DNA from 4 places in the Kitasatospora sp. SC0581 genome. Region 1 is predicted to be linked to each of the others. Evidence: riboswitches for the same ligand, from Rfam matches in the RefSeq annotation. Region 1 holds a riboswitch; each other region holds the start of a gene.
What was found. A riboswitch is a leader RNA that binds a small molecule or an ion and turns the genes downstream of it on or off. The one in region 1 is predicted to bind cyclic di-AMP.
Positions count from the first base shown of each region.

Region 2: another riboswitch for cyclic di-AMP. It lies ahead of ACLWS4_RS25025 (transglycosylase family protein); the one in region 1 lies ahead of ACLWS4_RS00085 (transglycosylase family protein).
Region 3: another riboswitch for cyclic di-AMP. It lies ahead of ACLWS4_RS30910 (M23 family metallopeptidase); the one in region 1 lies ahead of ACLWS4_RS00085 (transglycosylase family protein).
Region 4: another riboswitch for cyclic di-AMP. It lies ahead of ACLWS4_RS17585 (M23 family metallopeptidase); the one in region 1 lies ahead of ACLWS4_RS00085 (transglycosylase family protein).

Region 1 covers NZ_JBLRWA010000001.1:15,522-17,712, forward strand. The annotation lists gene ACLWS4_RS00080 (hypothetical protein) at 1-366, shown strand, start outside; cyclic di-AMP (ydaO/yuaA leader) riboswitch at 817-987, shown strand; gene ACLWS4_RS00085 (transglycosylase family protein) at 974-2,191, shown strand, end outside.
Region 2 covers NZ_JBLRWA010000018.1:140,113-142,303, reverse strand. The annotation lists gene ACLWS4_RS25025 (transglycosylase family protein) at 160-1,065, opposite strand; cyclic di-AMP (ydaO/yuaA leader) riboswitch at 1,071-1,240, opposite strand; gene ACLWS4_RS25020 (cytochrome P450 family protein) at 1,462-2,191, opposite strand, start outside.
Region 3 covers NZ_JBLRWA010000030.1:24,131-26,321, reverse strand. The annotation lists gene ACLWS4_RS30920 (alpha/beta fold hydrolase) at 1-449, opposite strand, end outside; gene ACLWS4_RS30915 (YiaA/YiaB family inner membrane protein) at 542-832, opposite strand; cyclic di-AMP (ydaO/yuaA leader) riboswitch at 1,028-1,186, shown strand; gene ACLWS4_RS30910 (M23 family metallopeptidase) at 1,199-2,047, shown strand; gene ACLWS4_RS30905 (hypothetical protein) at 2,141-2,191, opposite strand, start outside.
Region 4 covers NZ_JBLRWA010000009.1:235,191-237,381, reverse strand. The annotation lists gene ACLWS4_RS17590 (MFS transporter) at 1-640, opposite strand, end outside; cyclic di-AMP (ydaO/yuaA leader) riboswitch at 992-1,192, shown strand; gene ACLWS4_RS17585 (M23 family metallopeptidase) at 1,195-2,172, shown strand.

The sequences.
Region 1 (2,191 bases):
CTGGCCGTGCCGGTCGTCGCCGCCGCGCTCGACGTGCCCGGCTCGGTGGCCGCGGCCGTCAACCACCTCAAGGACACCGGCTCGCAGCGCCCGGCGCTGGCCCCGCTGGTGATCGGCCCGGAGGCGGACTCCGAGCTGCTCGCCACCGCCGCCGAGGAGACCGGCTGCCCGTCGGCCGCGCCGCTGGGCGCCTACCCGTCGGTCGGCCAGCTGATCGCCTCCACCTACCTGGCCGCGCTGCCCACGCCGTCCCCGGAGGACCTGGCACGGGCCGAGGCGGAGGCGGCGGCCGCCGCCGAGGCCGAGGGGGTCGTGGAGGGCTCCCGTGGCGCCCACGCGGCCGCCGAGGGGCCTGGCGGACGATAAGGACACCGCGCGCGGGTTCGCGCGCACCGAAGGGCCCGGAACGGATCGCGTTCCGGGCCCTTCCGCGTACTTCCCCCACCCCGTCCGTCCCGTACGGGAGTCACCCGGCAATGAAGGGGAATGTCCGTTCTGGCGCTATTTGAAAGGAAATAGGGAGCGTGGATTCACATGCTCCGATCGCGACCGCTCCCCCACCCGCCGGAGTGCGCCACTCCGCGATTCGACGCACCGTCACGCCACTCCTGAGGCGGAGCCAGTTGTCGGCTTCCACAACAGCATTGCCTGAAAACGATCATTTACGATCATGGTGAGTGGCAATTTTGGCAGTTTCCACTAAACCGTGATGCACATCACAGTGGTTTGCAGTTTGAACTTAAGTCTGATTAACGTGCTCCCCGTTCGTGACCACACGAACCCGGTCATCCGCAACGCCGAGTCCTGCCGTCGGATGTCCTGGAAGCGCGAAAACGCACCACGGCAGGAGCGGGGGACCCACAGGTAAGTCGCCCCGGACCGCTCTCCGGAACGGTCCAGGGCTAGGGGTGAAGCCGTGCTCACCGCACGGCCGGGCAACTCCAGCCCGAATCCGACAGCTCACCTCGCAGGCGTGGGAGAGGACCACGTCTTCATGCTGCCCACCAACGGCACCCGTCTGTCCGGCCGTACCCGTCGCGTGATCGCCGCCCTCGGCGTCGCGGGCGTCGGCCTCACCGTCCCCTGCCTCACCACCGGCACCGCCTCGGCCGCCTCCGTCGCCACCTGGGACAAGGTCGCCCAGTGCGAGAGCGGCGGCAACTGGAGCATCAACACCGGCAACGGCTTCTACGGCGGCCTCCAGTTCACCTCCAGCACCTGGTCCGCCTTCGGCGGCACGGCCTACGCGGCCCGCGCCGACCTGGCCGCCAAGGACCAGCAGATCGCCGTCGCCGAGAAGGTCCTCGCCTCGCAGGGCCCCGGCGCCTGGCCGGTCTGCTCGGTCCAGGCCGGGCTCACCAAGGGCGGCGCCGCGGCCGCCGTTGACACCTCGGCGGGTTCGACCGCCGCCAAGCCCGCCGCGCCCGCCCAGAGCGCCAAGCCGGCCGCTCCGGCCGCGAAGCCCAGCGCCAAGCCCGCACAGCCCCAGACCCCCGCCGCGAAGCCCGCCGCGCCCGCCCAGGGCGACGCGCAGGCCTCCACCGACTCCGCCGCCTCCGGCAACCGGAGCGACTGGGTGCAGAAGCGCCAGCAGCAGGCCCAGGGCGGCGACTACACCGTCGTCGAGGGCGACTGGCTGTCCGCGATCGCCGACCAGCACAAGGTGCAGGGCGGCTGGCAGCGGCTGTACGACCTCAACCGCGGCACCCTGACCGAGGGTCCGGACACCATCTACCCGGGCCAGCAGCTGTCCTTCGGCGGCAACGGCCAGGCCCGGGCCGGCCAGTCCTCCGCCGGCACGTCCGGCTCGGACTTCACCTGGTTCGACCGCTCGCAGAAGTCCGGCCAGTCCGCGAACGGCGGTGCCGTGAACGCCCAGCCGACCGCGCAGCCCGAGGCCCCGGCCGCCAAGCCGTCCACCAAGCCGGCCGCGAAGCCCGCCACCAAGCCCGCTCCGCAGCCCCAGGCCCAGACGCAGACCCAGGCGCCGGCCGCGACCGGCAGCATGGCCGCCGCGGTCTCCTTCGCCCAGTCGAAGGTCGGTCAGGCGTACGTCTACGGCGGCACCGGCAACGGCGGCTGGGACTGCTCCGGCCTGACCCAGGCCGCGCTGCGCGCCGCGGGCGTCTCCGTCCCGCGCGTCGCCGCCGACCAGGCCGCCGCCAGCACCCACGTCTCGCTGGACAGCCTC
Region 2 (2,191 bases), on a different contig from region 1:
ATGCGGACGAAGGGGACCGGTAGGACCGGCCCCCTTCGGACGGCGGGGTGGAGCGGCGTCGGCGCCGAGCGCTCCGGCGCGGCGGCGGGCGCCCCCGGCGGGCACCCCGGTCTCGGGGTACTGCCGGCCGCGGGCGCTCCCGGCGTCGGGCGGGGCGGCTCAGCCGAGGTGCAGCACCTGGCCGGGCATGATCAGGTTCGGGTCGCCGCCGACGGTGGAGTGGTTCTGCTCGTACAGCGCGCTCCAGCCGCCGGACACGCCCTGGGCGGCGGCGATGGTCGACAGGGTGTCACCGGCACGGACGGTGTAGTCGTGGCCGGCGGCCTGCGGGGCCTGCTGCGCGGCGCGCGGGGCGTACTGCGGCTGGGCGGCGGCCTGGCCGGCGTACTGCTGGTAGACGCTCTGGTGGCTGGTCCAGTACCAGCCGCCGTTGTTCTGGTACCAGTACACCTTGGCGTCGGCGTCCCAGCCGGCCTTGCCGGAGAAGCCCGGGGTCTGCGGCTGCGCCTGCTGCTGCGGGGCGACCTGCTGGACCGGCTGCGCGGCGGGCTTCTGGGCCGGCTTCTGGGCGGCGGGCTTCTGCGCGACCGGCTTCTCGGCGGGCTTGGCGGCGGGCTTCGGGGCCTGCTGCTTGGGGGCGGACTGCGGCTTGGCGTCCGAGGAGGTGTCGACCGAGGCCGGGGCACCGCCCTTGGTCAGACCGGCCTTCTGGGAGCAGACCGGCCAGGCGCCCGGACCCTGCGAGGCCAGCACCTTCTCGGCGACCGAGATCTGCTGGGCCTTGCTGGCCTGGTTGGCCTGCGCCGCGTAGGCGGTGCCGCCGTACGCCTTCCAGGTGCTGGACGTGAACTGGAGGCCGCCGTAGAAGCCGTTGCCGGTGTTGATGCTCCAGTTGCCGCCGCTCTCGCACTGGGCGACGGAGTCCCAGGTGGAGGCCGGGGCGGCGGAGGCGCCGGTGGCGGTGAGGAGCGGCATCGCGAGTCCGACGCCGGCCACACCGGCGACGGCGATGGCCTTCTCGGCCTGGGTGCGACGACGGTGACGGCCAGTTCCAACGAACAGCATGAAGAGGTCCCTCTCCGTACGCCTGCGAGGTGAGCTGTCGGGTTCGGACCGGGAGGTGGCCCGGCCGCCGTACGCGGAAACGATTTCCGCTCGGGCGGCTTCACCCCAAGCCGTGGGGAGACGGCAACAAACCTGGTTCCCCCGCCCCTGCCCAGGGTTCTGGTCGGTTTCCCGTGACGCGGCGGGCAGGATTCGGCGTTCCGCGTACGAGGTCCGCAGCTGCGAACTCCAGGGAGAGTAGACAGATCATCAGACCAATCACAAGCTCATATCACCGATATCACACAACAATTACGGCCCGTGTCCGATCGCCTACCAACAGCGGCGTTATGTCCGGATTGATGGGTGTTCACACCCCCGTCGGCGGGCGATCGGCGACGTCCCGTCAGCGTGATCTCAGCAGGTCGGAGGCGTCGAAGAGGCATCCGGAACGGGGTGCGGAGGGGCGTGCGGGGAACGGCTCTCCGGACTGAATTCCACCGGGAGTTCGCGCAGGCCACGCATGATCAGACCACCCCGCCAGCGCAGATTCTCCGGGCTTTCCGCGAGCCGCAGATCGGGCAGCCGGGAAAGCAGCGTGGCCAGCGCGGCACGCCCTTCGAGCCGCGCCAGCGGAGCGCCGATGCAGTAGTGGATGCCGTGCCCGAAGCCCAGGTGGGGGTTGTCCTTCCGGGCCAGGTCCAGGGTGTTCTCCGCCGCGAACCGGGCCGGGTCGCGGTCCGCCGCGGCCAGCACCACCAGCACCGGGTCGCCGACCGGGATGTCCACCCCGCCGATGGTCAGCGGACGGGTCGCGAACCGCCAGGTCGCCAGCTCCACCGGCCCGTCGTAGCGCAGGAGTTCCTCGATCCCGGTCTCTAGCAGCGCGCTCTCCCCGCGCACCACCGACTCCTGCAGCAGCCGGCGCTGCTCCGGATTGCGCAGCAGCGCGTAGGTGCCGTTGCCGATCAGGTTCACGGTGGTCTCGAAACCCGCGAACAGGAGGATGAAGGCCATCGCCGCGGCCTCGTTCTCGGTCAGGTGCTCACCGTGGTCGCCGGCCCGGATCAGGCCCGAGATCAGGTCGTCCCCGAGGTCCGCCCGCTTGCGGTGGATCAGCTCCAGCAGGTACGCCCGCATCCGCTTC
Region 3 (2,191 bases), on a different contig from region 1:
TCGACGAAGGCGTTGAGCAGGACGATCCCGGCGACCCGCTCGGGGGCGTCCCCGGCGGCCTTGACGACGGTGGCCCCGGTGTACGAGTTCCCGGCGAGGACGGCGCGCTCGATGCCGAGGTGGTCGAGCAGGGCGAGGACGTCGCCGGCGAGGGCGGCGGGGCCGTAGTCGTCCCAGGTGATCGAGGATTCGCCGAAGCCCCGCAGGTCCATGGTGACGACCCGGTGGCCGGCGGCGACGAGCAGCGGGCGCAGGTGCCGGTACGCGGCCCGGCTGTCGAGCATGCCGGGGAGCAGGACGACCGGGGTGCCGTCGCCCTGCCGGGTGTCGTCGTAGGCGATCCGGCCGCCGGGGACGGTGAGGTACTGGGTGCTCGGGGTGATGGTGCCGTTCATGGGGTCCTCCTCGGGCCGCCGGTGCGGGGCATCGGCGTTGCTGCCGATAGCCATAAAGCTAAGGCTAATAGCCTTAGCCGTCAAGCGGTCGGGCGTCGGAGGCGTCGGAGGCGTCGGAGGCGTCGGAGAAGAGGGGGAGGAAGCGGTCAGACCCCTTCGACCTTGAACGGGTCGTGCTCGCTGAGCAGCTTCTCCAGCCGGGCCTGGTCCACCCGGGTGACCATGTCGTTGGACTCCTGCCGGTCCCGGATCACCTTCGCCAGCGTGAACGCGGAGCTGACCGTGAAGAGGAGGCCGAGCCCGAGGAAGGCCCGGGTCCACCCGCCGACCGGCAGGTAGATGATCCCCACGGCGAGGGCGGTGCCCGACAGGGCGAAGGACAGGACGGCCTGGAGGTAGTAGGCGGCCGTGGTGCGGGTCTGCATCGGTGCGCTCATGGCGTCAGGATGCTGCGGTCCGGCCGGGCCGCACATGAGTAGGCGTACTCAGATGGGGCCGTGCATGAGGGACCGTTCGTTGACGTCCGATCACCTGCCGCGGGGCTGCTCCGAACGGATGGCTTGGAATCAGAGCCTCCTAGGATTAACGTTTGATAACGCAGCGCGGTTGTCAACGCCGTACCCAGACGGCACCGTGCGCCGTCGCCTAATCCCACCGACCGGCCTCCGGGCAGGTCAGGGAGCCGGGGAACCACGTTCCTTGGGGTGAATCGGCGGGGCTCCGGCCCGGCCGTAGGAGACCTTCCTGCTCCGAACCCGTCAGCTAACCCGGTAGGCGCGAAGGAAGGAAAGGAGCGCGCCTCCGTGGCGTCGACGCACACCCCGGCACACCCGGCCGGCTTCGCAGCCGGTACCCAGCTCCTCGACCACCCCGGTCCGGACGGCCCCGAGGCCTTCGGCCCGGAGGACTTCGCCGCGGAGGCCGAGACCAACCGCCACCGGATGCCGCGTCAGACCCGCGGAACCTCCCCGCTGCTCGGCGTCACCGCCGTCGCCGCCACCCTGGGTGCCACCGGCTTCACCTCGGCGACCCCGGCCGCCGCCCCCGCCATCGAGGCCCCGGACGAGACGGCGGTCGCCCTCTCCGCCGACCCCGGCCTCGCGCTCGCCGCCCGCATCCAGAACCAGGCCGACAGCCAGCGCACCGCCGCCGAGGAGACCGCCCGGCTCCAGGCCGCCCAGGAGGCGGAGGCCAAGGCCGCCGCCAAGGAGGCCGAGGCCAAGCGCGCCGCCGAGGAGGCCGAGCGGGCCAAGGCCGCCGCCCTCACCCTCCCGGTGACGGACTACCGGCTCTCCGCCCACTACGGCCAGAGCGCCCGCTACTGGGCCAACCTGCACACCGGCCTGGACTTCGCCGCCGACACCGGCACCCCGGTCCACGCGCTCGGCCAGGGCACCATCACCTCGGCCGGCTGGGCCGGCTCGTACGGCTACCGGATCGTCGAGACCCTGCCCGACGGCACCGAGATCTGGTACTGCCACCTCTCCGCGATCACCAAGGGCTCCGGCAAGGTCGCCGCCGGTCAGCAGATCGGCAAGGTCGGCGCGACCGGCAACGTCACCGGCCCGCACCTGCACATGGAGGTCCGCCCCGGCGGCGGCGCCCCGGTCGACCCGGAGCCCTGGCTCCAGCAGCGCGGCCTCAACCCCTGACGCACCCGCCCTGAGGCACCCGCCCGGGCGGACCCAGCGCGAAGCCCCCGGCCCGGAGCACCAGCACCGGACCGGGGGCTTCCGCGCGGCGTCTCACTCCTCGGCGGGCAGCTGCGCCAGGTACGCCTCGATCTCCTCCTGGCC
Region 4 (2,191 bases), on a different contig from region 1:
CGGGGGACAGGCCCTCGCCGGCCGCCGTCAGCGCGTAGGTGATCGCGCCGAGGGCGAGGGCGGCGAGCACGGCGCCGAGGACGTCGAAGCGTCCGGAGGCGCCCTCGTCCCGGCTCTCCGGCACCGACCGGGTGGTGACCGCGATCACGGCGGCGGCGAGCGGCAGGTTCAGCAGGAAGATCCAGCGCCAGCCGGGGCCGTCCACCAGCCAGCCGCCGAGGAAGGGGCCGACCGCCGCCGACACCCCGCCGAGGCCGGACCAGAGCCCGACCGCCGCCGAGCGGTCGTCAGGGTGGAAGACGGCCTGGAGCATGGCGAGCGAGCCGGGGGTGAGCAGCGCCCCGCCGATGCCCTGGACGGCGCGGGCGGCGATCAGCACGTGGATGTTCGGCGCGGCGGCGCAGGCCGCGGAGGCGACGGCGAACCAGACCACGCCGATCAGGAAGACCTTGCGCCGCCCGTAGCGGTCGCCGAGCGCGCCGCCGAGCAGGATCAGGCCCGCCAGGGTGAGCAGATAGGCGTTCAGGGTCCATTGCAGGGACGCGAGGGAGGCGCCGAGGTCGGCGCCGATCCGGGGCAGCGCGACGTTCACCACGGTGCCGTCCAGCATCGCCATGCTGGAGCCGAGCACCGTCGCCATTAGTACCCAGCGACCCTGCGCGGTGCCCAGGCGCAGGGTGCCGGCCTCGGAGGTGGCCACGGGCGAATCCTGCGCTGCCGAGGCGCACGTGACAAGGGTCACCGGTGGGTGTGTTGGCGGCTGGCGGTGCGTGAGCGGACGGGTGCGCGGCGTGGCCGATCTCGGCGCAGGGTCGTGGATCAGTGGCGGGGGGTGAATGGGTTGTGTACGCACCGTGGGTCCGGGCCTGCGGAGGGTCACTGGGACAGGGGGGATCGTTGCCGTTTCAAGAGATCGACATTGCTTCACCCGAACGGATGGGTTTTAGTTCAGCGACCGCCCGGCCAGTCCGGACGGATCCGCCGGGTGGAACGCCGAGTCCTGCCGCTGCCCGGTGGTTCGAAACGAACTCTGTACGGCAGGAGCGGGGGACCCACAGGTAAGTCGCCGGACTGGAGTTCGCGCCTCAGGGCGCGGGCGTCCAGGACCGGCTTGGGGTGAAGCCGCGCAAGCGGCCGGGCAACTCCAGCCCGAACCCGACAGCTCACCTCGCAGGCGTCGGAGAGGAAAATTCCATGCCTGCACAGGCTCGTCGTATCGCCCTGCCCCGCGCCGCCCGCATCGGCATCGCCACCGCCGTCACCGGTGTGTCCTTCGCCCTCCCGCTCGTCACCGCGATGAGCGCCCAGGCCCACACCCCGGCCGCTCCGGCCGCCGCCTCCACCGAGGCCAAGCAGGCCACGCAGGCCGCCGCTCCGGCCGCCCAGGCCGCGCAGGAGAGCTACCGCGTCGTCAGCGGTGACACCCTGTCCAAGATCGCCGACGCCAGGAACGTCGAGGGCGGCTGGCACGCGCTGTACGAGCAGAACCGCTCGGTCGTCGGCGCCAACCCGAACCTGATCTTCCCGGGCCAGCAGCTCGCGCTGTCCGGCCACGCCGCCCCGGCCGCCGACGCCGCCCCGGCGAAGCCCGCCGCCCCGGCCAAGCCCGCCAAGCCGTCCGCTCCGGCGACCCAGGCCGCCAAGCCGCAGGCCCAGGTCCAGGTGCAGACCGAGGCCGCCAAGCCCTCCGCGCAGCTCGAGACCCAGCTCCAGGTCGCCGTTCCGGCCCAGGCCGTGACCGCCACTCCGGTCGCCGCCGCCACCTCCGGCTTCGTCGCCCCGCTGGCCGGCCCGCGGCTCGGCACCGCCTACGGCGTGGCCGGCTCGATGTGGGCCTCCGGCCACCACACCGGCCAGGACTTCGTCGCCTCCACCGGCACCCCGCTGCGCGCCGTCGCCAACGGTGTCGTGGTCAAGGCCGGCAACGGCGGCGCCTACGGCAACGAGGTCGAGATCAGGCTCGCCGACGGCCACTACGCCGAGTACGCGCACCTCTCCTCGATCGGCGTGAGGATCGGTCAGACCGTCACCGCCGGCCAGCAGATCGGCCTCTCCGGCGCCACCGGCAACGTGACCGGCCCGCACCTGCACTTCGAGATCCGCAACGGCTCGGAGTACGGCTCGGACATCAACCCGGTCGCCTACCTGCGCGCGCACGGCGTCGCGCTCTGACCCCGAGGGCTTCGAGCTC